Regions from separate parts of the Exiguobacterium sp. s5 genome, predicted to be linked through region 3. Evidence: predicted binding sites of a transcription regulator. Region 3 holds the regulator's gene; each other region holds the start of a gene.
What was found. The regulator Rex, encoded in region 3, represses fermentation and respiration genes when NADH is low (regulators of the CRP and FNR family bind a similar motif). The targets are predictions, from matches to a motif close to TTGTGAAATATTTCACAA.
Positions count from the first base shown of each region.

Region 1: the regulator Rex is predicted to act here: its motif matches at 4,761-4,778, upstream of KNP60_RS07960 (L-lactate dehydrogenase).
Region 2: the regulator Rex is predicted to act here: its motif matches at 4,037-4,054, upstream of KNP60_RS13960 (formate/nitrite transporter family protein).
Region 4: the regulator Rex is predicted to act here: its motif matches at 1,991-2,008, upstream of ric (iron-sulfur cluster repair di-iron protein).

Region 1 is NZ_JACSLK010000003.1:117,035-124,535, reverse strand. Features, by position in the region: gene phoU (phosphate signaling complex protein PhoU) at 1-17, shown strand, start outside; gene KNP60_RS07985 (DUF4912 domain-containing protein) at 136-903, shown strand; gene KNP60_RS07980 (1,4-alpha-glucan branching protein domain-containing protein) at 918-3,119, shown strand; gene rpmG (50S ribosomal protein L33) at 3,204-3,368, shown strand; gene KNP60_RS07970 (5-formyltetrahydrofolate cyclo-ligase) at 3,424-3,978, shown strand; gene KNP60_RS07965 (DUF92 domain-containing protein) at 3,957-4,727, shown strand; gene KNP60_RS07960 (L-lactate dehydrogenase) at 4,897-5,853, shown strand; gene KNP60_RS07955 (rhomboid family intramembrane serine protease) at 6,005-7,057, shown strand; gene KNP60_RS07950 (M42 family metallopeptidase) at 7,073-7,501, shown strand, end outside.
Region 2 is NZ_JACSLK010000007.1:142,801-150,301, forward strand. Features, by position in the region: gene KNP60_RS13945 (fumarylacetoacetate hydrolase family protein) at 1-611, opposite strand, end outside; gene nrdG (anaerobic ribonucleoside-triphosphate reductase activating protein) at 666-1,121, opposite strand; gene KNP60_RS13955 (anaerobic ribonucleoside triphosphate reductase) at 1,099-2,943, opposite strand; gene KNP60_RS13960 (formate/nitrite transporter family protein) at 3,134-3,985, opposite strand; gene KNP60_RS13965 (50S ribosomal protein L25/general stress protein Ctc) at 4,187-4,846, opposite strand; gene mutL (DNA mismatch repair endonuclease MutL) at 5,010-6,812, opposite strand; gene mutS (DNA mismatch repair protein MutS) at 6,817-7,501, opposite strand, start outside.
Region 3 is NZ_JACSLK010000008.1:7,894-15,394, forward strand. Features, by position in the region: gene KNP60_RS14115 (hypothetical protein) at 1-221, opposite strand, end outside; gene KNP60_RS14120 (ABC-F family ATP-binding cassette domain-containing protein) at 218-2,119, opposite strand; gene KNP60_RS14125 (redox-sensing transcriptional repressor Rex) at 2,269-2,925, shown strand; gene KNP60_RS14130 (twin-arginine translocase TatA/TatE family subunit) at 2,925-3,143, shown strand; gene tatC (twin-arginine translocase subunit TatC) at 3,147-3,935, shown strand; gene KNP60_RS14140 (hypothetical protein) at 4,077-6,716, shown strand; gene KNP60_RS14145 (YesK family protein) at 6,823-7,116, shown strand; gene KNP60_RS14150 (FAD-dependent oxidoreductase) at 7,309-7,501, shown strand, end outside.
Region 4 is NZ_JACSLK010000004.1:177,271-184,771, reverse strand. Features, by position in the region: gene modB (molybdate ABC transporter permease subunit) at 1-384, opposite strand, end outside; gene modA (molybdate ABC transporter substrate-binding protein) at 381-1,115, opposite strand; gene ric (iron-sulfur cluster repair di-iron protein) at 1,223-1,930, opposite strand; gene aceA (isocitrate lyase) at 2,078-3,358, opposite strand; gene KNP60_RS09960 (hypothetical protein) at 3,425-3,721, opposite strand; gene KNP60_RS09955 (malate synthase G) at 3,718-5,910, opposite strand; gene KNP60_RS09950 (MarR family winged helix-turn-helix transcriptional regulator) at 6,094-6,540, shown strand; gene KNP60_RS09945 (nitroreductase family protein) at 6,537-7,172, shown strand; gene KNP60_RS09940 (NAD(P)H-dependent oxidoreductase) at 7,209-7,501, opposite strand, start outside.

The DNA of each region.
Region 1 (7,501 bases), on a different contig from region 3:
ATGATTTAAATCAGTGACAAGAGTGGTAAAGAACAACAGACCAGTTGTTCTTTACTTTTTATTGTGCAGGAATTCACGGATAAGGAGCGAATAGTAGAACACATGGATTTTTTTTAGGAAGGGAGCCACATATATATGGAAGAGAAAATCGTTTCCTTGAAACAACAAGGACTGACGTTAAAACAGATTGCAGAACAATTAGATATGCCAATCGGGAAAGTCCAATACGCTTGGCGTAAATGGCGTTCCCAACATGGGGAGCCGGCGAAGCCGGTAGCCGCACCAAAACGAAAGACTGAAGGGAAGAAAGCAATGACATCTAAATCGAAGCAAGTACCCGCCTCGTCTGTGAAGCAGGTCGCTTCGACACTGCAACACGAGGAGCCTGCCCAATCACCGCTTCTTGACAAAGGTCCAGAAGGGTTCTGGAAGCTCCCAGACCGCTATGATCAAGATTTGATGCATGCGGTCGTCCAATCACCGAACGCCGTTTACGTCTTCTGGGAAGTGTCGGACAGCGTCAAAGAGACGCTCTCGATGCAATTTATGCGTCCATGGGAAGACTTGCCGAAAGCGTTCCGCATCCTTGACATCACATTGCTTGATTACGCGAGCGGGCATGCGAACCGGGCGTATACGTTCGAATTGCCGGAGATGACGAACAGTTGGTTCGTCCGTCCGCTCGACCCGAATACGACATACGTATTTGAGTTTGGGATTCGGACGATGGAAGGGGAGTTCCTGCCGTTGCTCGCATCCTCACCGATTGATACGCCACGGGCAGAGCCGGCCGGGCACGGTCGTTTCGCCGAACCGGTGCGACGCTGGCAGTACGGGGAAGTCGAGGCTCCTGAACTACTCGACACGTTACCAAAATATTCCGCATATCGATTCGTGCGCTGAGGAGGATTTTTTAGATGAAACCAGGTTATTTTTCACTCGTCCTTCATGCCCACCTTCCGTACGTAAGACATGAAGAGAAACACCGCCTAGAAGAGAGATGGGTGTATGAAGCCATCTCCGAGACATATATCCCGATTCTTTGGCAAGTCGACCGTCTGCAAAAACCGCTCCATTGGACGGTCAGCATCTCACCGCCCGTCGTCGAGATGCTCGCCGACCCGCTCGTCCAGGACCGTTACGTGGAACATTTGGATGAGATGCTCGAATTGATTGAGATCGAGCTCGCCGAAGGACGGAGCGAACAGGAAGTTGAGACGCTCCATTTTTATCGCGGGCGCTACAACGATTTGAAAACAACGTTCCTGCATTGGGAAAAGAACTTGAACCATGCGTTCCGTACATATCGTGAGCAAGGGTTCATCGATATGGTCACGTGTACGGCGACGCACGGCTTCAACCCGCACTTGTTCACTGAGCAGGCGGCTCGCGCTGAAATCCGGACGGGACTGAACTGTTTCGAACGTCATTACGGGTTCCGTCCGACCGGCATTTGGTTACCGGAATGCGCCTACACACCAGGTGTCGACCGTATCCTTTATGAAGAAGGGATTCGCTATACGTTCGTCGATGAGCACGCCTTGCTCGAAGCTGATCCGACGCCGGAGAAAGGCATTGGCGCTCCGGTCTACTCGCCACATGGCGTCGCCTTGTTCCCGCGTGACCAAATCATCTCCGGAAAAATCTGGAGCTCGATGATCGGGTATCCGGGCCATCCGGACTATCGCGAGTTTTATCGTGACCTCGCCTACGATCGCGACTGGGAGTATATTGAAAAGTTCATGCATCCGGAAGGAATTCGCTTCGATACGGGCTTGAAGATGCACCGCATCACGGGCGACTCGGATGAGAAAGACTATTATGTCCGCGCCTGGGCCGAACATCAAATCGACAACCACGCCCTCGATTTCGCACAGACGCTCGAAGGGCATCTCGAGGCCCACGGTGGACAGATGTTCCCGCCGTTTCTCGTGACGGCACCGTTCGATGCTGAGCTGTTCGGACACTGGTGGTTTGAAGGACCCGAGTTCCTCGGGAAAGTCGCCGAACGGCTCGAAGAGTTTGGCATCGAGACAATCACGCCAGCTTTGTTCCTCGAGCGTCACTTCCAAGACCTCGAGACGGTCCACGTATCGATGAACACGTGGGGACGTAAAGGGTACGGCGACGTCTGGATCAACGAACGCAACGAATGGATGCTACGTCACTTACACATGATGGAGACGCAACTCGTCAAAGACGTGGCCGACTATCGTCACAAGTCGCCACTCGTCGACCGGACACTGATCCAACTCATTCGCCATTACGTACTCGCTGTGTCGAGTGACTGGGCGTTTATCCTCGACGGGCAGACTACGGCCCAATATGCGGCAGAAAGGTTCCGCGAGCATACGCGACTGTTCGCCGAGCTCGAGACGGCACTTTATCAAGACAAGCTATCGGACGAGTTGCTCGCTGAACATTATCGCGCGTATCCGTTCCTTGACGATGTGGACATCGACATCGACACGTTCTTGTCGCCACACGACTATTATGTGACTACGGAGCGTGGCCAAGAGGACGAGGCAATCCTCGTCTTGACGCCTGAATATACAGGCAACGTCGTCGGGGACCTCGGTCGTCGCGTCATCGACGAGGTCGAGGCACGAGCAGCGGATGGGGAGACAGTGTACGTCTTGACACCGTTCAAAGAAGGGTTGCCGGAATATGAACGCCACAACCGTGTTCACGTGTACCGCGTTCGCCTGACGAGCCCGTTCTTGGAGCATGTGATGAACCAAGTTGCGGCTCAAAACGTGGCCTACGTCAAACTTGCACATGAGCTTGTCTCGAAAGTCACCTTCAAAGCGATCCATCAATTCGATTGGATGACGATTACAGCGGCACGTTCACTTGCGAAAGCACTACAAGTTCCGTTATACTCAACTATGTTGTCATTTGAAACGACTCGCAATCCGCATGGACACGGCGGACTGTTCGACGCAATCCATCGAATCGAGAGCAGCATCCTCGCTGAAGCCGATACGGTCTTTATTTGCGAACAACTGTCGACCGAGGAAGTCGGAATGCGCTATCCGATTGGCGATAACGTAAAAACCTGCCTGCCGCTCGATGCTTCGCCATACGGGCAGAAACGTTTGAAAAAGAACACGAAATAACCTTGCTTTTTCAAATAAAACTTGGTAGGATAATTGAGTATGCTTAGACTGTAAAGCAAAAGCACTTGATACAACATCAGTAAGATGGGAGTGAAAGAAATGCGCGTTAAAATCACACTAGCTTGCACAGAAACAGGCGATCGCACGTACATCACGAAGAAAAACAAACGTAACAACCCAGAGCGCCTCGAATTGCGCAAATACAACCCACGTCTCCGTCGTCACACGCTTTACCGCGAAGTGAAATAATGAGACTGGCCGTCACTCATGTGGCGGCCTTTTTTTTGAACAAGGGGGAATTGAAGTGATTGAAAAGAAACTACTCCGGCAAAATGTACATCGTCAAATCCGTGAACTCGACGACCGACCGGACCGGGACCGCGTCATCATACATACATTGACCGAACTGAAGGCGTGGCGAGAGGCGGATACGGTGGCCGTCACGCTCGCCCTCGATTTAGAGATTGATACGTTGCCACTCATTCGCTTAGCTTGGCAGGCAGGAAAATCGGTGTTCGTGCCGAAAGTTACAAAACAGGGACTTACGTTCCATGAAATTCATTCGTTCGAAGACCTTGAGCCGGGCGTCATGGGTATTTTAGAGCCGACGACGGCCGCGACGACGCGGACGATTGACGTCTGTATCGTGCCGGGACGTGTCTTTGACCGATCCGGGTATCGGATCGGCTGGGGTGGGGGATATTACGACCGTTTTTTAGCGACGTATGAAGGTGTCACCATCTCGTTGGCCTATGACGTCCAACTGCTCGATGAAATCCCGGTCGAGCCACACGACATTCCTGTCGAATTTATCGTGACGGAAAGGGAAACGATTCTATGCTCGCCATCTTTCTCGTAACTTGTCTGGTAGCCTTCGCCGGCTATCGTCTGCGCTCACTGACCCGTTCTGGGGCTGTCTTGACGGTCGTGACGGGTACGGTCATTGGGTACGGATTTGGTTGGTTCGGGCTCTATTTGCTCGGTGTCTTCTTTTCGACGTCATCGCTCGCCTCGAAATACCGTTCCCGCGACAAAGAGCCTGTCGATGAAATCGTTGAGAAATCGGGACCTCGTGACTTCGTTCAAGTGCTCGCCAATGGTGGTATCGGGATGGCGACGGCGCTCGGTACGTTGCTTACACCGAACGATGCCTGGTTATTCGCGTACATCGCTTCGATTGCGGCGGCGACGAGCGACACATGGGGCTCCGAGTTCGGGGTGCTCGCCAAACAAAAACCGCGCTCCATTTTGACGTTCCGCGAAGTGGAACCGGGAACGAGTGGCGGGGTGTCTCCGTTCGGGACGTTCATGTCGGTCGCGGGGGCAACGGTCATTATCGTCGCTTCGTTGCCATTTATCGATATCAGCTTACGGTTCGCCGGCTTGTTGATTGCTCTCGGGTTGACCGGAAGCGTTGTCGACACTCTCCTTGGGGCGACGGTTCAACGCAAGTTTCGCTGTCGTGTATGCGGTAAGCTGACCGAGAAGAAAGTCCATCATCACGAGCCGACGACTTACGTTTCAGGCTGGCGCTTTCTCGGCAATGACGCCGTCAACTTTTTGGCGATCGCCTCGGCGGCGGCGATTAGTTTCCTCTTGCTGCGATGAGGGTAGTACAGTCAGTGAAGATGTTTCAAATGAATGTGAATATTGTCACAATATTGCCAAACTGAAAACGGTTTCCCTTGTAGTGAGTGTTTGTGAATGATGTTACAATCTTTATGTAACAGACAAAACAAAAACATGAAACAGATTGTTCGAAGGGTGGAGAATCAATATGGAAACATTAAATCATGCTAAAGTAACACGCGTCGCGCTCGTCGGGGCCGGAGCGGTCGGTGCCAGCTTTGCTTACCAATTGACGACAGCTAGTCTCTGTGAGGAACTTGTGATCATCGATATCAACAAATCGAAAGCTGAAGGGGAAGCAATGGACTTGAATCACGGTGTCTCGTTCGCCTCTTCACCGATGCGCGTCTGGGCAGGAGACTACACAGACTGTGGTGCAGCAGATATCGTCGTCATCACTGCCGGCGCACCGCAAAAACCAGGTGAAACACGTCTCGACCTCGTCGAAAAGAACGCCAAAATCATGAAGTCGATGATTGGGGACATCATGGCATCTGGTTTTGATGGTATCATCATCATCGCCTCGAACCCGGTCGACATCATGACCCACTTGGCTTGGAAATATTCAGGATTACCGAAGCATCGGGTGTTCGGTTCAGGAACGGTACTCGATACGTCACGTCTTCGCTACATGCTCGGAGATTACTTCAACGTCGATCCACGTAACTGCCACGCTTACATTATGGGCGAGCATGGCGACACAGAGTTCGCGGCATGGAGCAACGCCCGCATTTACGGAAAATCGGTCGAACAGTTGCTTGAAGAGAATGACGAGTACACATGGGAAGACCTCGAAGATATCTACGTCAACGTTCGTGACGCAGCCTACCATATCATCGAACGTAAAGGGGCGACGTACTACGCCATCGGTCTTGGTCTCCTTCGTCTTGTCAAAGCCGTGCTTCGCAACGAGAACACGTTATTGACGGTCGGCGCGCACTTGGATGGTGAGTACGGTTTGAACGACATCCACATCGGGGTACCAGCGATCATCAACCGTCAAGGTGTCCGTCAAGTCGTGGAAATCGAGTTATCAGAAGAAGAAAAACAAAAGATGCATCATTCGGCAGAAGTGCTCTTGAAAACGATGCAACCTGTCTTATAAAACCGAGCAATCCTTCGCTCATCACCGTAGCCGGCTAACGCCGCTACGGTTTTTTTGTCATCCGCTCTTCTCGACACGTTGCATAGAGGCTCTCTTTTGTCGCCAGCTATAATTTCCTTTAAAATAAAAGTATAGAAGGAGGTGACCATCGATGTCAGAGCCAGCTTGTTTTTGGGAAGACGTATATCGTGCGGTCGAATCGGGAGGGCGCATCGAGGGCATCTTAGAGCCGTCGCGGGCACTTTTATTGTTCGACACGAAAGCGGGGGACGTCTATCACCTCTACATACGGACGGACAAAGCCTGGGCGAACCATGTCGGCATGGACGTCGAGGCGGTCATGAACTCGTTTCGATTGGCCCGTATCGGTCGTGAGAAGTTACACGTCCACATTTACGGCGATCCGCTTGTCGATGAGGAGCGCCTATCGTCCCTCACGTTTCCGATTGCGGCGAAAGTGAAGCTCGGCATGAGACCGTGTGGGCAAACAGAAGAGTCGTACCGACCACGGGCCGTCGCGCTCGATCAACAACGGAAGAACGAACTAAAGCAACGGTTCTCCTTCGGGAAACCACAATTCGTCTATGGACTCATGTTCGTGACGTTTCTTGTCATGTGGTTCGCCGAATCAATCGGGTCGACGCTCGACCCGAATACGCTCATCCGCTTCGGGGCGAAAGTGAATCCGCTCATCGACGAAGGGGAATGGTGGCGCCTGGTCACACCGATGTTCCTCCATATCGGCTGGTTCCATTTCGCAATCAATATGTTCGCGCTTTGGTCGCTCGGTCCGCTCGTTGAACGGATGTACGGTTCGTCACGCTTCGTCACCATTTATTTGTTAGCCGGCGTCATCGCCACAGTCGCCTCTTACGCGTTCAGTGAAGCCATATCGGCCGGGGCATCGGGGGCGCTGTTCGGGCTCGTCGGGGCACTCCTCTATTTTGGCCTCCGAGACCGTTCCTTATTTATGAAGACGCTCGGTCCGCCGCTGTTTATTATGTTAGGATTAAACGTAGGACTCGCTTTCGTCCTTGGCGCTAGTTTGGACCATTCCGCACATGCGGGGGGGCTGGTCGGGGGTTTTCTGATGGCGGGAGTGGTCGGCTTGCCGGATGAGCATACGAAGAAGCGCCGCCTGTTGTTTGCGGTGATCGTACTCGTGGCATCTGGAGCGTTATTCTGGTTCGGCTATAATCGATGACAAAGGAGTAAGGATATGATTAATACGTTGAAGCAACTGGTTGAAATTCCGAGTCCGTCGGGCATGACGGATGAGGCGATCGGCTTCGTGGAGCAAGAACTCACGAATCTCGGCGTCGCCACGAAACGCTTGAATAAAGGAGCGCTCCTTGCGACGTTTGACGGGAAATCGGATCGGGCGCGCCTGTTGACGGCTCACGTCGACACGCTCGGGGCGATGGTGAAAGAGGTTTTGCCGAGTGGCCGTCTACGGTTGACACAAGTCGGCGGCTACGCCTGGACCGCCATTGAAGGGGAGAACTGTTTGGTCCATGCGGAGGCGGGTGAACCTGTCGAAGGAACGATTCTTATCCATCAATCAAGCGTCCATGTGTATAAAGACACGAACAGTGCCGAACGGACGGCATCAAATATCGAGGTACGACTGGACGCTGACGTTCATTCG
Region 2 (7,501 bases), on a different contig from region 3:
TCTTGACGTGTCTCGCCATTGACAACCGTTTGAATCGTCAGTGGGAACGAGAGCTCATCCGGTGTGACGATATACGGCCCCATCGGACAGAACGTATCGAACGATTTGCCGCGGAAAAACTGGACGTGTTGTTTTTGCACATCCCTGGCCGTGATGTCGTTCAGAATCGTGTAACCAAAAATATGGGCATCGACGTCGTCAATATCCCGCCCTGATTTCCCGATGATGACGGCGAGTTCGCCTTCATAGTCGAGCTGGTCGGTCAATTCGGGGTGACGTTCGACGACAGCCTCTGGGCCGACGACCGAGGTCGGCGCTTTCGTGAAGATGACGAGCTTACCGGCCCCCGCCGTATCCATCTCTTTCACATGCTCTTCGTAATTTTTCCCGATACAGATGACATTTTTGAGCGGACGATACGGTGCGACGAACGTGACGTCTTGAAGCGCCAGCCTTAGCGCGACATCTAGATCGACATCCGGTTCAAACTCACGCGCGATGACTTCTAACAACGAAGTCGTATGTAATTGGTCACTGACGTCATAGACGAACTCTCCTGCCACGACACCGACCCTTTGCTCTCCTTCAACTTGAAAACTACACCATTTCATCAAAATTCCCCCTTTTTTGCTAGTATACAAAAAATCGGGACACGACGGCCCCGATTACGCTTTGTTTAAGAAAATAATCCGCTGGTTGCTCGATCCCCGAAACCGGAGCGACCGGTCCATGAGCGGCTGTTCGAAACGCCCATCGACGAGCACATCGGCACGGTCGAGCACGCTTGTGACGAATTCGTCGTGCATGGCTTGCAACTGTTCGAGCGTATAGCCCGTATACACCCAAACGTTTTTCTGAAGGACCTTACATCCGTCGACGAGCCGGGCCAATTCTTCCGGTTGCAGAAATGGTTCCCCGCCTGAAATCGTCACCCCGTCCCAGCCTGATTGTTCGATTTGAGCGAGTAAGTCCGCGACCGAGACGTCTTCTCCTCCACGTGGATTCCAAGATTCTGGATTATGACACCCAGGGCAACGGTGCGGGCAGCCCGCCGTAAAGATGACCGTGCGAATGCCTGGACCGTCGACGACCGATTCTTCAAGTACGGATAGGACGCGCATGATGCTTCACCCTCGCTCGTTCTTCTTCTCGTTTTGCCGAATTCCACCGGTCCATCGTCCCGACCAAGTAGCCGGTAATGCGACGGATCCGTTCAATTCGTTCATGTTCGCCACATGTCGGGCACGCTTCGTCGATAATCCCTTCAAGGCCGCAGTTGCCACAACGGTCGACCGGATGGTTGATCGACCCGTAGCCAACGTTCTCGGTCCGCATGAGCCGGACGATCGCTTCGACCGCTTCCGCATTATGGGCGAGCGATCCGTCGACTTCGACATACGTGATATGACCCGCATCACAGAGCGCGTGGTAAGGCGCTTCGAGACGGACTTTATCGCGAATCGAGACCGATTGATACACGGGCACATGAAACGAGTTCGTATAAAAGGCGCGGTCGGTCACACCTTCGATCATCCCAAACGATTGCTGATCTCTCGTCACAAATTTACCCGACAATCCTTCGGCCGGGGTCGCCAAGAGAGAAAAGTTCAAATCGTATCGTTCCGATGCCTGCTTCATTCGATCACGTAAATGAGTGACGATATCGAGCCCAAGCCGTTCCGCCTCTCGTGACTCGGCATGCGTGCCACCTGTGAGCACACGAAGCGCTTCGGCGAGACCGATAAATCCAACCGAGAGCGTCCCTTGCTTCAGTACCTCGCGAAGATCGTCTTCTGGACCGAGTCTCTCTCCCCCCCGCCAGACGTGTTGGGCATAGAGAAACCGAAATTCGTCGGCGTGCCGCTTCGCTTGATAGTCGAATCGTTCGAGCAATTGATCGATGGCGACGTCGACGTAAGCGTCGAGCGTCTTATAAAAAGTATGGATATCCGAGGAGACGAGTGCCATTTTGACCAAGTTCAACGTCGAAAATGATAAGTTGCCTCGTCCAATCGACGTCTCGGCACCATGCCGATTCCCCATCACCCGTGTCCGACAACCCATGTAGGCGACTTCCGAGCCGTGCGTCCCGTCGTAGTATTGAAGGTTGAACGGAGCATCGACGAACGAGAAGTTCGGGAATAACCGCTTGCCCGTCACACGACAGGCGAGACGGAACAAGTCGACGTTCGGATCGTCCTCATGGAAGTTGACCCCTTCTTTCACTTTAAAGATTTGAATCGGGAAAATCGGCGTCTCCCCGTTACCGAGCCCTCGCTCGGTCGCACGCAGCAACTCTCGAATGAATACGCGTCCCCACCGGCTCGTGTCGGTGCCGTAATTGATGGAAACGAACGGTACTTGTCCGCCACCACGTGAGTGCATCGAGTTGGCGTTGTGGATAAACGCCTCACACGCTTGATACGTCGCCGCGATTGTTTCAGACTCGGCAGTTTCAAAGAGTTGCTCGGTCGTCCATTCGACTGGTAGCTTTTTGAGCCGCTCGAGCTGACGTTCATACGTCTTTTCGACATACGGTGCGAGGTCGACATCAAACATCGGGAAAGCTTGACCGCCATGCTGCATGTTTTGGTTCGCTTGAAGAATAATCGAAGCGAGCGCCATCGCCGAGCGGATATCCTGGGGCGGTCGAATCGTCCCGTGCCCGGTATGAAATCCGTTCGTGAGTAGCTCACCGAGTGGGATTTGACAACACGTCGTCGATCCTGTCACGTAGTAGTCGGCGTCATGGATATACAAAAAATTATCCTCGACGGCTTGACGTGACCGTTCTGATAATAGATATGTCGTCGACAATTGTTTTGATACTTCTGAGGATAATCGTGCCAATTTTCCAAGTGGTGATTTCCCGTCGACGTTGGCGTTCTCTTGTACGAGGTCCTGATCTGGGAGAACACAGACATCTTCATAAAGCTGGAGCATATTCACTCCGCATCACCTCACTATATATTGATTGCAAGCGAGTTAATTACTCACTTAAGTTCCATATATAGATTATGTCATGTTTTGCTATTGAGATGTGAAGTCGAAATTGTGATCAATGCTTGTGATAAAAACGCAAAAACAGTCGAGCCACTGACGTGGACTCGACTGCTCGTTGTCGTGAGCTACCTTATACTTCTTTGGCAGGTTTCACAATTTTCAATTCGACTTCTTCCGTTGCTTCCGATTCTTGGGCTTCACGCAAGCCTTTCGCGTTTAACCACGTATAGATCGCACCCATGAACAACGCGCCACCGATGATATTCCCGAACGTGGCTGGGATCAAGTTGTGGATCGCGCCGGCAAAGCTGATCGCCTCAGGATGCGGGACGACGAGCGTGAGGGCGAACAAGACGAAGTTGGCGATGACGTGATCAAATCCTGAGGCGAAGAAAACGGCGACGAGGAAGATCATCGAGAAGATTTGGGCGAACTCGTTTTTCATTTGCTTCGGCAAGAAGATGGCAAGACAGACCATCCAGTTGCAGAAGATCGCGCGGAAGAAAATTTCGACCGTCGTGTGGTGCATCTTGCTTTCGACGACCGAGAACAGCCAGTTGTCCATTCCAAGTTCTTGGATGACACCGGTAGGAGCGAGCAGCAAGGCGAACAAAACGCCACCGAGCGCATTCCCGACAAAGCAGAGCAACCAGACGAGCATCGTGTCGCTGAGCGTCGTGTACCCCCGCATCGTCGAGGTTGTGAAGTACATTGTATTCCCGGTGAACAGTTCGGCTCCGCCATAGATGATCATGACGAGGGCGATCCCGAATGAGAATCCTCCGATGAGCGTTGTGAACGGAGAATCGATCAAATACATTCCGTTGACGACTTTCAGTGTGAAAATTGAAGCGAATCCGATAAAGATCCCCGCGAGCATTGCTCGTAAAAAGTACTCCATTGGCCGATAATGAATCATTTGCGAAGATGCCTGTGCTTTCTTCCGCAACGATTCGAGTGCATGGATTTCCATTGATGCCATGTCACAAACCCTTCTTTCTGTTTGAATGAAACCATTATAATAAGAACGAACATGTGAAATCATTAACAATATAAGCCCGAAACGAATAAATTGCAATCGCCCCTTCCACATGTTGACACATTTTTCACATCGTAATCGTTTACATTTGTCGGATTTGTGACTAGAAAAAAACGACCCTTCGCAAAGGGCCGTTCGAAATGATTATTCTTTGTTTTCAGAAGCCTCTTCCGACTCTTCCGTTGAAGTTTCTGACGCCTCTTCAGTCGCTTCAACTTCGCCTTCTGTCGCTGTATCAGCTTCAAGGTCTTCGACCGCCACCGGTTCATTCACCGATGCGATTTGAAGATCACCCTCAGATACGATTTCGTAATCTTTGTTCTCTGGAATATCAGCGACAGTGAGCGAGTCACCGATGCCGAGTTCAGAAACATCAAGCTCGATACGCTCCGGAATGTTGGCTGGTGTTGCCGAGACCGTTACTTTATAGAGCGTCTGTGCCAGGTAGCCGCCTTCTTTGACGCCTTTCGCGTCGCCGACAAGTGTGACGTCCGCTTCGACTTCTGTCGCTTCGTCCATCTTCACTGCCATAAATTCGACGTGCTTGTATTCGTTCGTAAATGGGTCGACTTCTGTCCCGTGAACGAGTGTGTTCACTTTCTTACCATCGATATTGAGTTCGATCAAAGCGTTGTCGCCGTGTTCACGAAGAATCTTACGAAGTGCCATCTCTTCGAATGCGACCGGTGTGCTTTCAACTTTGTAGCCGTAAACGACACCTAACACTTTTCCTTCTTTACGCAAGTTAGCGCGGACCGAACGTGGTCGTAATTCTCGTTTCGTTACTTTAAGCGTGTCTGCCATAATCTTTTCCCCCTACTGGTTTATCGATCATGTCTACATCTTGAGGGTGAGGCAGTGAAAAAGCCACCTCTCAACCTCGATGCGTTGAGTGACATGTGTATATTGTTCCCATAGCCACCTATCCATAAACGTAACAGGAGGTTAAGAAAAGATTACAGGCGTGTCACATAACGCGTTTAAATAGCTTCTCGAGCTCGTACGTGCTCCACTTCACTAAAATCGGACGTCCGTGCGGACACGTGTACGGAGACGTCGTCTGATTCAAATCGTGAAGCAATTGCCGCATCATCTCGTGGTTCAACGGATGGTTCGCTTTAATCGACCGTTTGCATGCCATCAAAATCGACGCATCTTCCCGATATTTAGCGATGTCAATGGAGCGATCCCGGATCGCCATCTCTATCAAATCACGGACCGTTCCTTCTAAATCGTGTTGCGGGTACCACGTCGGAATCTCTCTAACGAGGAACGTGTTGCCGCCGAACGGCTCCAATTCTAGACCTGCTTCTTTTAAAAGCGGAGTGACTTCTTCAATCGCGAGCGCCTCTTCTTGCGTGAACTCGAGCGTGAGCGGAAGCAGCAACAACTGGTATTCCTTGTCAGGATTCCCGAGCTGCTCGTAAAACAACTCATATTTGATTCGTTCCTGGGCCGCGTGTTGGTCAATGACGTACATCCCGTCCTCGGCACCACAGACGATATAACTCGCATGCAATTGACCGATGACGTCGAGCGGCGGCAACCGCTCTCCTTTCGTCTCGATTGTTTCCGATTCGACCGTCGACTCTATCGGCTCAGGCGCTTCATTGACGAGCGGGGTCGGCGACCATCGACTCGGTGACGTGACAGGCTCACGTGGAATTGGATAGTTCCACGTCGGCGCTTCATCCGTGACCGGCGCCCGTTCAACCGTGAAATCAAGTCGCTCTTGTTCGGTCCGATTGACCGGTCGCTCTTTCGGTTTGACCGACGGGATTAAACGCTGTTCCCGGAGTGTCAGTTGGACCGTCTCGCGAATCAATTGACAGAGCTCTTTCTCTTTTGAAAGCCGAACTTCTCGTTTCGTCGGATGGACGTTGACATCGATCAGCATCGGGTCCATGTTCACTTCGAGGACAGCGATCGGATAACGACCAATCGGTAGCAGCGTGTGGTAGCCTTCGAGCACACTTTGGGTCAAAGCGAAGTTTTTAATGCTTCGCCCGTTCAAAATGAGTGTCACGTACTGCTTGTTCGAACGCGTCACTTCCGGACGGACGAGATGGGCGCTCAAACTATAGTCGTTCGTCTTACTCGACGCCGTGACAATTTGGGCCGCGACTTGTCGGCCATAGATGGCGAGCATGACTTGTTTGATGTCTCCGTTCCCGCTCGTCCTAAGTAGTTCCTTGTCTTCATGGAACGCCGTGAGGCGCACTTCCGGGTGGGACAAGGCAATCCGGTTCAACGTGTCGGTGATGCTCGCCAGTTCCGTCGCGGACGTTTTCAAATACTTCAATCGGGCTGGTGTATTATAGAACAATTGACTGACGGCTATCTCCGTCCCGACGTTCGCCGCGGCCGGTGTTTGCGCCGTGACAACGCCGCCTTGAAGCGTCATCTCGAACCCGTCTTCCTCGGCCCGGCGTGACTTCAGCGTCACATGGCTAACCGAAGCAATCGAGGCGAGCGCCTCCCCACGAAAGCCGAGCGTGCGAATCCGGAACAAGTCGTGCTCGTCCCGAATCTTACTCGTCGCATGACGTAAAAAGGCGCGCGGGGCGTCCTCTTCATAAAACCCGTGCCCGTTATCGCGGACTTTAATGAGACGGATGCCCGCTTCCTCCAAATCGACTTCGATTTTGGTGGCGCCGGCGTCAATCGCGTTCTCGACGAGCTCTTTCACGACCGAGGCCGGTCGCTCGACGACTTCGCCAGCCGCGATTCGGTTGGCCAGTTGTTCCGGTAACTCTTGAATGATTCCCATCGACTCACCCCTTCTTCGCGGATTGTTGGAGCGCATAGAGCGCTTGCATCGCCTCGATCGGGTTCATCGCCAACAAATCGAGTTCGAGCAATTGTCGTTTAATCTCGTCTTCCGCCTCAAAGAGCGATAGTTGGGCCACGGGTTCTGCCGTTCCCGGATTTTCAACAGCTGCCCGTTCCGGTTTCGAGTCCGTCTCAAGTTGAGACAAGATGGTCCGCGCCCGTTCAATCAAATCACGGGGCAATTCAGCGAGCTCGGCGACATGAATCCCGTACGACTTATCGGCCCGCCCCGGATGTACTTCATGTAGAAACACGACACGCCCGTCTCGCTCGATGGCGCGGACGTGCACGTTCTCAAGAGCAGGGATCGTGTCTTCGAGCACGGTCAGCTCGTGATAGTGGGTCGAGAACAACGTCTTCGCTCCAATTGTCGAAGCGATGTATTCGACGATAGCCTGGGCGAGCGCCATGCCGTCATACGTCGACGTCCCCCGACCGATCTCATCGAGCAAGATGAGGCTGTGTTCGGTCGCCTCTGTCACCGCTTGGCGTGTCTCCGTCATCTCGACCATGAACGTCGACTGGCCGCTCACCAAGTCATCGGCCGCACCGATGCGGGTAAAGATTCGATCAAACAATGGAATCTCAGCCGCTTCAGCCGGCACGAACGACCCGATTTGATGCAAG
Region 3 (7,501 bases):
CTCATGAGCAGACCGCTCAACAAGCTGATCACAATCCCGCTCCACGTCTGGATGATGAAGCCGATGACGACCGGCAGGAAATAAAACAGGAACGACGGGACGACGGTCGGTTCCCCACGAATCAGTTCGGATACGTACTCCGTCCCGGTCGGCACGATGTAGGCGAGACCAGTCAGGAAGGCGTGCATCCACTCGATTCGCATCGCACGGAATCGCATCATGAATGGAGCTCCTCCCATTCTGCATACAGCGCCGTGATCGATTCTTTCGTCGCATCGGACTCGGTCGACAGTTCCTGTGCCCGAGCGAAGTCGTTGAAGACGTCCGGTTCACACAACAGCTGCTCGATTTCCTCGAGCCGGGCCTCGTGTTGCTCAATCGTGAGCTCGATCTCCTCGATCCGTTGTTTCATCCGGCGCTCCTCGCGTTGCTGTTCCTTGTCGGCGCGCTGTTTCTTGACGATGACTTGTTTCGTCTCTTCACGAGCGAGTCGGGCCAGTTCTTCGAGTTCTTCTTTCTTCTCGACGTAGTACGAGTAATCACCGAGGTATTCGTCGATGCCGTTCGGCGTGATCTCCAAGACGCGCGTCGCGAGCCGGTCGATGAAGTAACGGTCGTGGGAGACGAACAAGATCGTGCCCGGGTAGTCGACGAGGGCGTTCTCGAGAATCATCTTCGAGTCGAGGTCCAAGTGGTTCGTCGGCTCATCCAAGATGAGCAAGTTCGGCTGCTCGAGCTTCAGTTTCGCGAGCGTCAAGCGGGCCCGCTCTCCACCCGACAGTTCATGGACACGTTTCATGACGTCGTCACCGCTGAACAGGAACTGACCGAGCAGGCTGCGCACTTCTTGTTCGCGCATGAGCGGCCAGTCGTTCCAAATCTCGTCGATGACGCGGTTGGCATCCGACAAGTTCTGTTGTTCCTGGTCGTAGTAACCGATCTCGACGCCGGTACCGTAGCGGATGTCACCGGTGAGCGCCGGCTGTTGTTTCGTCAACACTTTCAAGAGCGTCGATTTGCCGACTCCGTTCGGACCGACGAGGGCGACCGATTCGCCACGCTGCAGCTGGAAGCGGAGATGCTGGGCGATCGGCTCCTCATAACCGATGGCGAGGTCGCTGCCGCTCAACACGTCGTTCCCGCTTTGGCGTTTGATTGCGAACGAGAGGACGGCACTACGCTCGTCACCATCCGGCACGTCCATCCGGTCGATTTTCTCGAGACGTTTGCGGACGCTCTGGGCCCGCTTCGTCGTCGTCGCCCGGGCGATGTTGCGCTGGATGAAGTCCTGCATCTTGGCGATCTCTTCTTGTTGCGACTCGAACTGCTTCTTCTCTTGCTCATAAATCGCGGCCTTCTGCTCGAGATACTTCGTATAGTTGCCGACGAAACGACGGCTCCGGTGGCGAGACAGCTCATAGACGACCGAGACGACGCGGTCGAGGAAGTAGCGGTCGTGGGAGACGATCAAGACGGCGCCTTTATAACCGCTCAAATACTTCTCGAGCCAGCCGAGCGTCTCGATGTCCAAATGGTTCGTCGGCTCATCCAAGATGAGCAGGTCTGGACTTTGAAGGAGCATCTTCGCGAGGGCGAGGCGGGTCCGTTGTCCACCGGAGAGCGTATCGATGCGGCGCTCGAAGTCGTCCGGATAGAAGCGCATTCCGTGAAGGACGGAGCGGATCGTCGCCTCGTATTGATAGCCGCCGCGGTCTTTGAACGTATGCTGTTCTTCATCGTAAGACGACAGCAGGCGCTCATAGGCGGCCGGGTCGTTCAAGATGCGCTCAGATCCCATGTCTTGTTCCATGCGGCGGAGCGTTTTTTCCTGTTCAATTAAATCGGTGAAGACGGTGAGCATCTCGTTCCAAATCGTCTCGTTCGATTCAAGTCCTGAATCTTGGGCGAGATAGCCGATCGTCACATCTTTTGGCTTCATGATATCGCCTGAGTCATAGTTGTATTCCCCGGCGATGACTTTGAGCAGTGTCGACTTGCCGGCGCCGTTCCGGCCGACGAGGGCGACGCGTTCGCCTTCTTGGATTTCGAGTTTGACGTTCTCTAAAATCGGCTCGACGCCGAATGATTTCGATAAGTTATTGACTTGCAGTAGGATCAAGTGAAAAAACCCCTTTCTCTCTATTTAGTATACTGTATTTTTTAGTCTTTTCAGGTATATTCGTTGAGTGGTTATGTGAATTCGTTTACAATCAAGGTGTATGAAATTAGATTCGTTTGAAACGCGTCGTAAAAAGGAGGCTCTTTCCGTTGAGTCAAAACGAACCAAAGATTCCGCAAGCGACAGCCAAACGGTTGCCACTATACTATCGGTTTATCCAAAGCCTGCATTCATCAGGAAAACAGCGTGTCTCTTCTGCTGAACTGAGTGAGGCGGTCAAGGTCGATTCGGCCACGATCCGTCGCGATTTCTCGTACTTCGGTGCGCTCGGTAAAAAGGGATATGGCTATAACGTACAGTATCTGTTAGACTTTTTCCGTAAGACACTGAATCAGGACGAGATTACGAACGTCGCCTTGGTCGGGGTTGGTCATCTCGGGACAGCTTTCGTCAACTATAACTTCCTTAAAAACAATAACACACATATCGTCGTCGGGTTCGACGCAGACGAGACAAAAGTCGGCACGACGATGTCCGGTGTCCCGATTCATCACGTCGATGAGATGGAACAGATTATGAAGCAAAACAAGATTGACGTCGCGATTTTGACGGTGCCGTCTGCCTATGCACAGCCTGTCGCGGATGACTTGGTCCGCTTCGGCATCAAAGGCATCTTGAACTTTACACCGGCCAGGCTTACTGTGCCGGATACGGTCCGCGTCCATCATATCGACTTGTCGATCGAACTCCAGTCGCTCATTTACTTTATGCAACACTATCCATCTGCTGAGGGGGTCCATCAATAATGGAATTACTATTATCGTCACTCGTCGTCGGTATTCCAGGCGGAGCAAGTCTGTTTGTCATCGCGATTATCGCGCTCATCATCTTCGGGCCGAAGAAATTGCCTGAGTTCGGCCGTGCCGCCGGACAGACGCTCCGTGAGTTCAAAAACGCCACGAGTGGCATGATGAACGAGCATGACGAGAAAGACAAGAAAGAAATTGAGAAGAAAGAGCAGTAAGCGATGAGCCATCAACCTGATCAAGAACGGGCACTGTCCGACCACTTGACAGAGCTGCGGAGACGACTGATGCTGTCGGCATTTGTCGTCTTTGCCTTCTTTTTGATTGCTTTGCCGAGTGTCAAATATGTGCTCGCCTATCTCCAGGCCGACCTCGTCGAACGAGGCCTTGAATTGAACGCCTTTGGGGTCGCGGACCCGCTCATGATTTACTTGAATTTGGCGCTCGTCATCGGGCTCGTCGCGGCTGGTCCGTTTCTACTGTATCAACTGTGGGCGTTTGTCGCACCTGGTCTGCATCCGAACGAGCGGAAAGCGACGCTCGCCTATATTCCGATCATCTTTATCTTGTTCCTCGTCGGTTTGGCGTTTGCCTACTATTGGTTGTTCCCGCTCGTCCTCGATATCTCGACGGACCTCGGGCAAGACCTTGGTCTGACGCAAATCATCGGGGCGTCGAACTACTTCACGTTCTTGTTGCAACTGACCATCCCATTCGGACTGTTATTCCAGTTGCCGGTCGTGACGATGTTCTTGACGCGCATCGGTGTCGTGACGCCGTACTTCCTGTCATCGATCCGGAAGTACGCCTACTTCGCCTTGTTCGTCGTCGCGGCCTTCATCACGCCGCCGGATTTGACGTCGCACCTCATGGTGTCACTGCCGCTCTTCTTCTTGTATGAGATCAGTTTATCGATTTCACGCATCACGTACCGGGGTGTGCTCCGACGTGAGAAAGAGGCGATGGTGAAAGAACAGATGGATTTGATGAAACAAATGAATGAGAAGTGAACACCATGTCATGCGACGTGGTGTTTTTTTGATTTTAGGGCTATTCAATTTTGAAAAAACAACTTAAAATTAGGAGGGTTAAATCAAAAAAATGGATTATTTTTGAAAGTTATGCATTCATAAACAGAAATGAGGAGAGTAATGAAGAAGTGGTTATGGAGCATGCTCGTGGTGCTCGTCATGATGGTAGCACCGGGAGTAGAAGTCCGAGCAGAAGACTATGCCAAACCGGAAATCATTCCGGCAGGAGAAGTCGTAGGAGATAGTGGGTATGTGTGGCGTTCGGGAGATCCGGAGACGCTTGTTCACATTCAGACCGGTGAGGAATATACGTTACCGATTCGCGTGTCTGCTGCTTATAATATGTATGCCATCGGAGACGGCCGATTTATGTTAAAAGGATGGCCGGAGTGGGTGATGTGGGATATACGTACGAATGAAGCGACGACATTCCCAATCGAAGCAGGAAGTGAGAATCGACTCGTCTCAACGAATGTAACAACAGGAATGATGTTATGGGCTGATGACGAAAAGTATATCATCACATCGATGTCAGGTGATATTCTCGGATCGCTCACGAAAGGCAGCGATCAGGTATACAGTCTGCTCGATGATGGGAACGTCCTCGCGTTCGCCGACGGTCAAGTGACGAAGCGGACGGTTACAGGAGAGGTGCTTGAGACAATCAGTTCCTATTCAGGACAGGTGAGGTGGGCCCGTCACATGAAAGAAGCGAATCAATGGTTCGTGATCAAAAGTGATGACTCGGAGCACATGTTTATTTTCGATTTGGCGACGAAACGATGGATTGAGAAAGATGCAGCAAACGTAAGTAATCTTACGTGGAAAGATGGCACCTACTACTTCATGACGCGAGAAATGTATACGACATTCTATGTCAGTTATAACGTCAGCACGAATGAGTGGAAAGAGGCACCGATTGATGATGCTGACATTCGACAACACGGTCCTTGGTACGTCTTTGGTATGAAGAAGACGGAAGTGTACACGCCGGAGTCTTTATGGAAAGCACCATGGCAACTGAATGTCAATGTGCCGAAAACGACGAATCGCTATGAGGTAGGTCGTCCATATGACGTCAACGGAACGGCCACGCTCGTTGATGGTACGGCCTTACCGATTCCAGCGACTGAGCTGACGGCACGTTTAGCCTATCAAGACGACCCGTTCGTTTGGGAGCAAGGGAAACTGACGTTACAGACGAATGAGTCGTATGACATGATTTTTAAGTGGAACGATTTTGAGCGCCGGTTAGACTTATGGGCATCGAACTATGTGCCACTCACACTCGACCCGCCAACCGGTGTCTTAGGCCCGATCAGCGGGAAGACGGCACCGAACACGCCGGTGTTTGTCAGTGTGACGAAAAACTTGTATCAATCGAACTCATCGGATTCATTGTTGAACTATCAATCGGCGACGGTCCAATCGGATGAGTCGGGGCGCTATACGTGGCAACCGGCGCGGTGGTTCACACCTGGATCGCGTGTGACTGTGAAAATCGGTAGTGGGTCAGGTGTTTACGCCGATCCGATTGAACTTCAGACGGTCAAAGAAAGTGACGATACTTCATCAAATGGTATCTCGGTTCTGACGAAAACGGTCACTTCAGGTGTCACATTGAAAACGACGCCGAACGCCGCAGTGGATGTGTTGATTCGCAGTGGGAAATACTACGAAATTTCGAATGAGCAGGCAGATGAAGACGGACTCATTTCGATTAAAGAGTTTAATACGATGCCTGTAGACATCGGAACAAAAGTCTACTTCAAATTAAAAGAGGCACCTGCTTCAGCGTTCCGGCTCACAACCGTGGAGACAAGAGTGGAACCGCCTGTCTTTTCGTGGACTCGGACACCGTTAATATATGACAAATCCATCAACATCACATCGAGTACCGATCAGGCCTATCGCATCTATCGAAATGGTACGCATGTGGCGACAACACGCGTCATGCCGTACACGTTCGAGACGCCATTAAAAGAAGGGGATGTCATTCTCGTCACACGTTCGAGCGGCGATGCGACGTATGAACTCACGAAGACGGTTCGTGCGTTCACTCCGACGCTCAGTGTAACTGACACGTTGATGACAAAGACACAAGCGACACTCTCAATCAAAAAGACGAGCACGGCGACAGTGCGCTTCTATGTAAATGACAAACTCGTCTCGGCCAAACGCCTATCGACGACACGTTACACCGTCCCCGCCAAACCGGGGGATCGTGTTCGCGTCAAAGCATCGGTCGGCTCGAAATCGCGTGACGTCTCGATCCAGTTGCCGAAAACGTCGCTGTCGACGCTCTCGATTAATGATGAGAAGTCACTCTGGGTCGGGTACGTGATCCCGAATAGCACGGTCACGTTGAAGAACGGTTCGAAAGTATTGGCTACTGCAAAGGCGAGCAGAACCGGACGTGTGACGCTCCGCTTCACGAGGCAACCGGTCAATGCGACGCTCTCGTTGACGAGCCAAAGCGGGACGTTCCGACATGCGCAGACGGTGAAGGTGACGACTGGACCGACACCGACGCTCGCGACGACGATTCCATCGAGCGCATCGAAGACACTGAAGGCGACATCGAACGTCGCGTATGGCACATTGACGCTCACGCGGGGGTCGACGGTCCTCGCGAAGAAGACGGTGACGGCCACGTCGACAACGCTCAGTTTCACCCCACAAAAGAAAGGAACGAAATTGACACTCCGTCTCGTGACGCCAAAAGGCCGAAGCGTGACGAAGACGATTTACGTTCGTTAACAAAAAAGCCATTCGCGATGATGCGGATGGCTTTTTTTAGAGATAGGGAACGAGGGAAAGCCGTGATACGATGAAACCAATCAAACATAGGTCAGGGGGAGAAGCGATGGCTTGGGAGTACTACGGGGATGAACTCATCATCATCGGCGTGTTGACGACAATTTTGTTGATTGCCGTGCTGAACTTTTTGAAATCGCGATTCAAGCGGAGACTCGTCTTCTCGTTGACGTTGCTCCTCGTGGGATACATATCGTGTATCATCGGACTCGTCTTCGTCCGCGGTTGGGACGCGCTGGGCTGGATTTTGATTGGCATTAGTCTGTATGTAATCGGTCTCCTCACCTATATCGGCGTCGTTATCTATCACTGGGTCAAAGGACGACGCACCACAAACTCATAAGTGAACCGTTCCGGTTGCGGGACGGTTTTTTTGTTGTCACACATGGAGTTCAAACTTTAGACATAATTACGTGAAAAAGTGAGCAAAGGGATTGTCAAACCTTCTTGTGAAATAGTACACTAAGTTCAGAAAGTAAATGTGATATTTATCACAAACACTAACTTACCTAACACTCAAAGGAGAGACAACCATATGAAAATCGCAGTCATCGGATGTACACACGCAGGAACAGCAGCAGTCAAAGGATTACTCGCCAAGCACGACAATCTCGACATCACGGTGTATGAGCGCAACGACAACGTCAGCTTCCTCTCGTGTGGGATCGCCCTCCACGTCGGTGGTGTCGTCAAACGTGCGGAAGAGCTCTTCTACGCGTCACCGACCG
Region 4 (7,501 bases), on a different contig from region 3:
GGTGAACAGTTGACGCTCTGACCCGCCGAGCACGCGTCCGGCCTCATACCATTCCGCATCGAGTTGTTTGAGACCGAGACGAATCGTTTGGTAGATGAGTGGGAACGCGGCCAAGGCGGACGCGATGACGTTCGCCTGTTTGGTGAACAAGATAGTAATCGGTAACAATCCGCCGATCCCGTTGTTCCCGAGGACAATCAAGGCGTATAGTCCGATGACTGTCGGCGGCAAGATGAGCGGCAGTAAAAACACCGTCTCCAGCAGCCGCTTTCCTTTGAATTGACGGTGATGCATGAAATAGGCCGCTCCGAAGGCGAGGACGAAGGCGCTCACCGTCGCCATCATCCCGACTTCGAATGTGAGTTGAAGTGGAGATTGCGTCATTTAGAAAATCCTTTCGCTAAAAAGTGAGCTTGGATATCATCGTCAAACAAACGCGCGTAAACATCGCGCACGTATGGGTTGTGCGTCAATCGGACCGCCGGATACGCGATCGTACCCGTCGCTTCAAACGGGACCGCCTGAAGCGACTCGACGTCCGTCGTCAGTTCCGTCTTATAGACAAATCCCGCATTGGCGTCGCCTTGTTCGATGAGCGTCAACACTTGTCTCACATTCTGGGCGAACATGATTCGTGGTTCCACTTCTTCCCACACGCCTTCCACTTCTAGCGCCGCTTTCGCGTAGCGACCGGCCGGGACATTGACCGGGTCACCGATGACGATCCGAGCACATGCGTTTAAGTCGTCCCACGTCTCCGCGCACGGATTCCCTTTCGGTGTCACGAGCCACAGCTCGTTATGCAAAAACGCATCCCGCTCTAGAATCGGGATTTGTAATCGGTCGACATCATCAACGCTCGCGGCTAAAAAGATATCTGCCGGAGACCCGTGATCGATTTGTGCTCGCAAGGCGCCGCTCCCGTTCGTCACGACCCGAACGTCGATCCCATCGAATTCCGCTTCAAGTTGTCGCTCTACCGCTTCTAAAGCCGGTCCTAAGCTTGCCGCCGCCAAAATGGTCACGGTGGTGTCCTCCGAATCTGAACTCGACCAGACTTGACTTAGTAATAAGGCGACCGTCACCCCTACGATGACTCCACTCACCCGTTTCATGATTAATCACTCCTTTGCCTCCCCTTTATCGTAGCGCTTGATTTGCCTCCCATCTGTATCAAACGTCACAAAAAGACACCCCCACGTAAGTAGAGGTGTGCCACTGCTTAAGCGAACGTGCGCGCCCGCGGGAATAAAATGTTGTTTTCGAGATGAATGTGTTCAAATGTATCCGATTCGAGCGCTTCTAACCGTTGATAGACAAGACGATACGTCCCACACGCTCCTTCAGGCGGCGTATAGTCGTTCGTGATTTGACGCAACTCTTTTAAAATGTCACCGGCTGCCGCGTGTTCTGACTCGAGCGAGGCCAAGATGTCATCAAGCTCCCGTCTCGTTTCAGCTGTCGGTGCCGTCTCGTGACGAAGCAACGTCGGGAAGTCTTCTGTCTCTTCTTTGACGATATGTTGTTCAAGTTCCACTTTCAATTGATTGAACAGTTGATGAATGCGTCCGAGGTGCGGATGGTTTTGTCCGTGAACCCGGAACACTTTTGTCACATATGGTGTGAGCTGTGGCAATTCGTCCGTCAAAAACTGGTGATGCTTATAAATGATGTGCTCAATCAATTCCGATGAAGAAGCGGCATCCCAATCGATGCTCTTCTCGTTCATCTCTTGCTTGCGTTGATAGAGCGCATTAACTTCTTCTAAAATGTCTTCCGTCGACCGTTTCGATTTATCAGTCGCTTCAGCGAGTGGTCGGTTGCCGCCACAACAAAAATCGATTCGGTTCCGTTTGAAAATGTCTGCCGCTTGCGGGCATTGTTTGACGATTTCAGATACGTGCGTATCGCCCGTGAATGTCTGTGTCATCTGTCATAACCTCCATATTCATTTTGACATGTTCAGCGTAGCAAGAGTTTGACGACAAAAATGTGAAATACGTCACATTTAAGTGAACAGGATGCACGCGTTCTGAATTTGGACACAAAAAAAGCCCCTCTTGTGGAGGGGCGACGCTTAATGGGACGGCGCTTCAAATTGTTCTGCCTCGGTCGAACCGGCCAGCGCCGTCGTTGACGACTGGCCTCCCGAGATGACGAGAGACACCTCATCGAAATACCCGGTCCCGACCTCACGTTGGTGACGTGTCGCCGTATAACCGTGCTGTTCTGCACTGAATTCGGCCTGTTGCAGTTCCGAGTAGGCGGCCATCCCGCGGTCTTTATACCCGCGTGCGAGTTCGAACATTCCGAAGTTGAGCGAGTGGAAGCCAGCGAGCGTGACGAATTGGAACTTATATCCCATCGCACCAATCTCTTGTTGGAACGTTGCGATCTCCTCATCCGACAGCTTTTTCTTCCAATTGAATGAAGGCGAACAGTTGTAAGCGAGAAGTTTGCCCGGATACTTCGCATGAATCGCATCCGCGAATTGACGCGCTTCGTCCAAATCAGGCTCGGACGTCTCGCACCAGACGAGGTCGGCGTACGGTGCATAGGCGAGACCGCGCGCGATCGCCTGTTCAATTCCCGCCTCGGTCCGGTAAAAGCCTTCCGGCGTCCGGTCACCGACGATGAACGGATGGTCGATTGGGTCGATGTCGCTCGTAATCAAATTCGCTGCGTGAGCATCCGTCCGGGCGACGATAATCGTCGACACCCCCATGACGTCTGCCGCAAGCCGTGCGGCAATCAAGTTCTTCACGGCCGTCTGTGTCGGCAGCAACACTTTGCCACCGAGGTGACCGCACTTCTTCTCCGACGACAGTTGATCTTCTAAGTGAACACCGGCGGCGCCCGCCTCGATCATCGCCTTCGTCAACTCGAAGACGTTGAGCACACCACCGAAACCGGCCTCCATGTCAGCGACAATCGGGGCGAACCAATGCGTATCGCCTTTCCCTTCCGCCGTTTGAATTTGATCGGCCCGTTGAAGCGCCTGGTTAATCCGTTTGACGACGCTCGGCACCGAGTTAGCCGGGTACAGGCTTTGGTCCGGGTACATGTGACCCGACAAGTTCGCATCGGCGGCGACTTGCCATCCGCTCAAATAGATGGCTTCGAGGCCCGCCTTCACTTGCTGGATGGCCTGATTTCCCGTCAATGCGCCGAGCGCGTGAACGTAATCTCGTTCATGGAGTAACTCCCATAACCGTTCCGCTCCTTTTGTCGCGAGCGTATGCTCGATTAGGACAGACCCCCGAAGTCTCATCACGTCTTCGACCCCATATGGACGTTCGACCCCGTTAAACCGTTCCGACTGTAACATATCCTCTAGCTGCATTTGTTGTTCGTTCATATCCATTCCTCCTGTATTATATTAATTTATATATTTACTGTTTGTTATATAACAGATGGTGCAAACTTAATCCAAGTATGCACAGCATTCGAGCGCCGCTTTGAATGACGAGTGCTCCATACCGCAGCAACGACAGACGTTTTCTTCGTCACGATCTTCTGGTTTACGGAATATGACGACCTCTTCGACCGGCTCTCTCATGATTTGGAGCGACCCGTCGGTCCGGTCGAGCACAAGGCGCATCAAATCGTTCCCATAGACGAACGCCGTGTTAGCGAGCGCCGCTGTCGATTCCCCCGAGACGATCCGACGGACGACCCAACGTTCAATCAACTGTTCGCTTTCGATTTTTTTCGTTGTCATGATGATGCTCCTCCTTTTAAATTCGGTTCTAATGTCACTTGTTGTAAAAACTGTCGGCGGCGCCGGTGCAAAATCGGTTCCGTATATCCGTTCGGCGACTCGTCGCCTTCAAACACTAACTCTTTCGCCGCTTGATAGGCGATAGAGCGGTCTACATCTGGCGTCATCGGACGATAGTGCGGATCTTCCGCGTTTTGCGCGTCGACGACCTCGGCCATCCGGTAAAGCGTCGCTTCGACTTGTTCACGGCTACAGACTCCATGGTATAGCCAGTTGGCGACATGTTGACTCGAAATACGAAGTGTTGCTCGGTCTTCCATTAATCCGACATGATGAATATCTGGCACTTTGGAGCAACCGACACCTTGCTCGATCCAACGGACGACATATCCGAGCAACCCTTGCAGGTTGTTCTCGAGCTCCTCGTTCACTTCCTCATCTGTATAGAGACGCGTGGCGAGTGGTATCTCGAGCAGACGCCCTCGCTCACTTGCTGGATCAAACGAACGATTCGCCAACTCACGCTGAACGTCAAACGCATCGACTTGATGGTAATGCAGCGCATGAAGCGTGGCCGCCGTCGGGGACGGCACCCAAGCCGTCGTCGCCCCGGACCGGACATGATTGCTTTTTTCACGCATCATATCGCGCATCCGATCGGGCATCGCCCACATCCCTTTCCCGATTTGCCCGTGTTGATGGAATCCTGCGTCAAGCCCGATCTGGACATTCAGACGTTCATAAGCATCGAGCCACTCCGAGGTCTTCATCTCGCCTTTCTTGCGCATCGGTCCGAGCGTGAGCGAGGAGTGAATCTCATCGCCCGTCCGGTCGAGGAATCCGGTATTGATGAAGACGATGCGTTCCTTCACTTGCTCGATACAGTTCTTCAAATTAAGCGACGTGCGTCGCTCCTCGTCCATCACGCCGACTTTGAGCGTGTGACGCGGTAACTCGAGTACATCTTCAATCGCATCGAACAAGTCGTTCGTGAACGCGACTTCTTTCGAGCCATGCATCTTCGGTTTGACGATATAGATGGAGCGTTCGCGGGAATTTCGTCTGGTATCAAGGTGGCGGCTCGCGATGAGCGCAGTGAAAATCCCGTCCAAAATCCCTTCCGGTACTTCACGTCCTTCCGCGTCGAGCATCAAGTCTGTCGTCATCAAGTGCCCGACGTTTCGAATAAAGAGGAGCGATCGGCCCGGAAGCGTGACTTCACGCCCGTCTTTCCCGACATACTTCCGGTCAGGGTTCAACTTCCGAGTGAGCGGCCGACCTCCTTTCGTGAACGTTGCTTCGAGCGTTCCGTCCATCAGGCCTAGCCAGTTCGCGTAAAGGTGGACCTTGTCTTCCGCCCGAACAGCGGCAACCGAGTCTTCACAGTCGACGATGGCAGACAAGGCGGACTCGAGTTCGATATCAATGAGCCCTGCTCGATCGACCCGTCCGATTGGGTGGTCCCGGTCAAACTTCAACTCGGCGTGAATCCCGTTATGGACGAGCAAGAGCTTATTCGGATCACTTGTTTCCCCGACATAGCCGACGAGACACTCGTCTTGAAACGCGATGCGGTTCCCTTCGATGATGGCGTATGGACTGCCCTCTGACACGAGATAGCCGTTCGCTTCTTCGTGCGAGCCCTCCCGGAGCGGAAATGTATCGTCGAGAAACTGTTTGGCATAGGCGATGACCGCTTCGCCGCGAACTGGATTATAGCCGCTCGACTTCGTTTTCCCGTCCTCTTCGTCGATGACGTCCGTTCCGTACAAGGCGTCATAGAGGCTTCCCCAGCGAGCGTTCGCCGCGTTCAATGCATAGCGTGCATTGTCGAGCGGAACGACAAGCTGCGGTCCGGCTTGCCTTGTAATTTCTGAGTCGACACCCGTAACGTCGATGTTGAAATCGGGGACGGCTGCTTCGATGTAATCGATGGACCGAAGGAAACGCTCGTAGTCTTCCATGTCAAACGCTTGCTTATGCTCGCTGTACCACCCCTGTAATAGTCGCTCATATGACTCACGTTCGTGAAGCATTGCCTCATTGCGAGGAATGAACTCATCGAGTAGGCGCCCGACCCCAGCCCAAAATTGTTGGTGTGCCTCTTCTTCAGGCAATATACGAGCCGAGATGAAATCGAGCAACGTTTCATGTACGTGATAAGTACCTACTTGTTTGTAATGTTCCAAGCCGTCACATCCTCTCATTCAATTGTTATATATCAGTTGACTTTAATATAGACTATTATATAACAGTTTGACAACAGTTTTTTTGAAACTTTTTATTTGCGATCTATTTCAAAACCGATTAGTATACATTGTGTGACCTATCAATGATTGATTCATCAATTAGTTTTTGAAGGAGGATATCCGATGCGCGACGCTTGTTCGCTCAGCGATGAGATTCTCTACCACGTCATCACCGTACAAAAAGAACTGGCCCAACTGTTCGATACGGAAATGGACGGGCTCAGCTCGACCCGCTTCGATATTTTAAGCAACTTGCATCACGTCGGCCCTTTGCGTCAGCGTGAACTGCAACAACGGGTCGGCGTCGATCATGCCGCCATCACGCGACATTTGAAACAGCTCGAGGCACAGGGCTTGATTACGCGCGAACGCTGCCTCCAAGACAATCGGGTCATCTTTGTTGATTTGACCGATGTCGGTCGGGAGCGGATTGCACATTGGACCGAGCAAAAGAAGTGCTTATCGGACCGTCTTTTTGTAAACATGAAGGTAGAGGAGCAACGACAGTTACTCGAACTTTTAAATACGTTACAAACCAACATTCAACATGAAAGGAAGACCCTTATATGAACACGACAACACAGAAAGACTTTATGGAAATCCTCAAAGGACGCCGCTCGATTCGCGTCTATGATGAGAACGTCAAAATCTCAAAAGAAGAGATGACACAAATCCTGGAGGAAGCGACGACGGCACCGTCATCACTTAACCTGCAACCATGGCGCTTCGTCGTCATCGATAGCGCAGAAGGCAAAGATACTCTCCTTCCGCTCGCAAGCTTCAACAAACGCCAAGTGGAGACGTCATCAGCCGTCATCGCCATCTTTGCCGACTACCAGATGGCCGATTACACACAAGAGATCTTTGATACGGCTGTCGAGCGTGGCCTCATGCCACCAGAAGTCCGCGACCGTCAAGTTGACATGATCAAAGGCATCTTCAAAGACGCACCGAAAGAGTCTGTCAAAGACAGCATCTTGCTCGACTCCGGTCTCGTCGCGATGCAACTCATGCTCGTCGCCCGTGCTCACGGCTACGACACAAACCCGATCGGTGGCTATGACAAAGCGAACATCGCGGAAGCGTTCGGCCTCGAGAAAGAGCGCTACCTTCCGGTCATGCTCCTCTCAATCGGAAAAGCCGCGGAAGACGGTTACCAATCGGTCCGCTTCCCAATCGACCGCATCACCGACTGGAAATAAGCAAAAGCTCAAGCGCCTCGGCGCTTGAGCTTTTTTTCATCCGATGTATTTGACGACTTCATTGAAATCGCGACGTGTCTTCGGCGCGAAGTCGCGGGCCCGATGTCCGAACGCGACCATGACCGAGAGCGACCAGGCACCTCGTTCCATGACCCCTTCCGAGATCAATAATTCATCGATGTCTGCCTGATTGAACCCTTCAATCGGACATGAGTCGACGCCGATCTGTGCGGCGGCTGTCATCATGTTGCCGAGCGGGATGTACGTCTGACGTTTAATCCACTCTTGGAACACACGCTCGTCGTCCAACAGTCGATAATCTTGTTCCT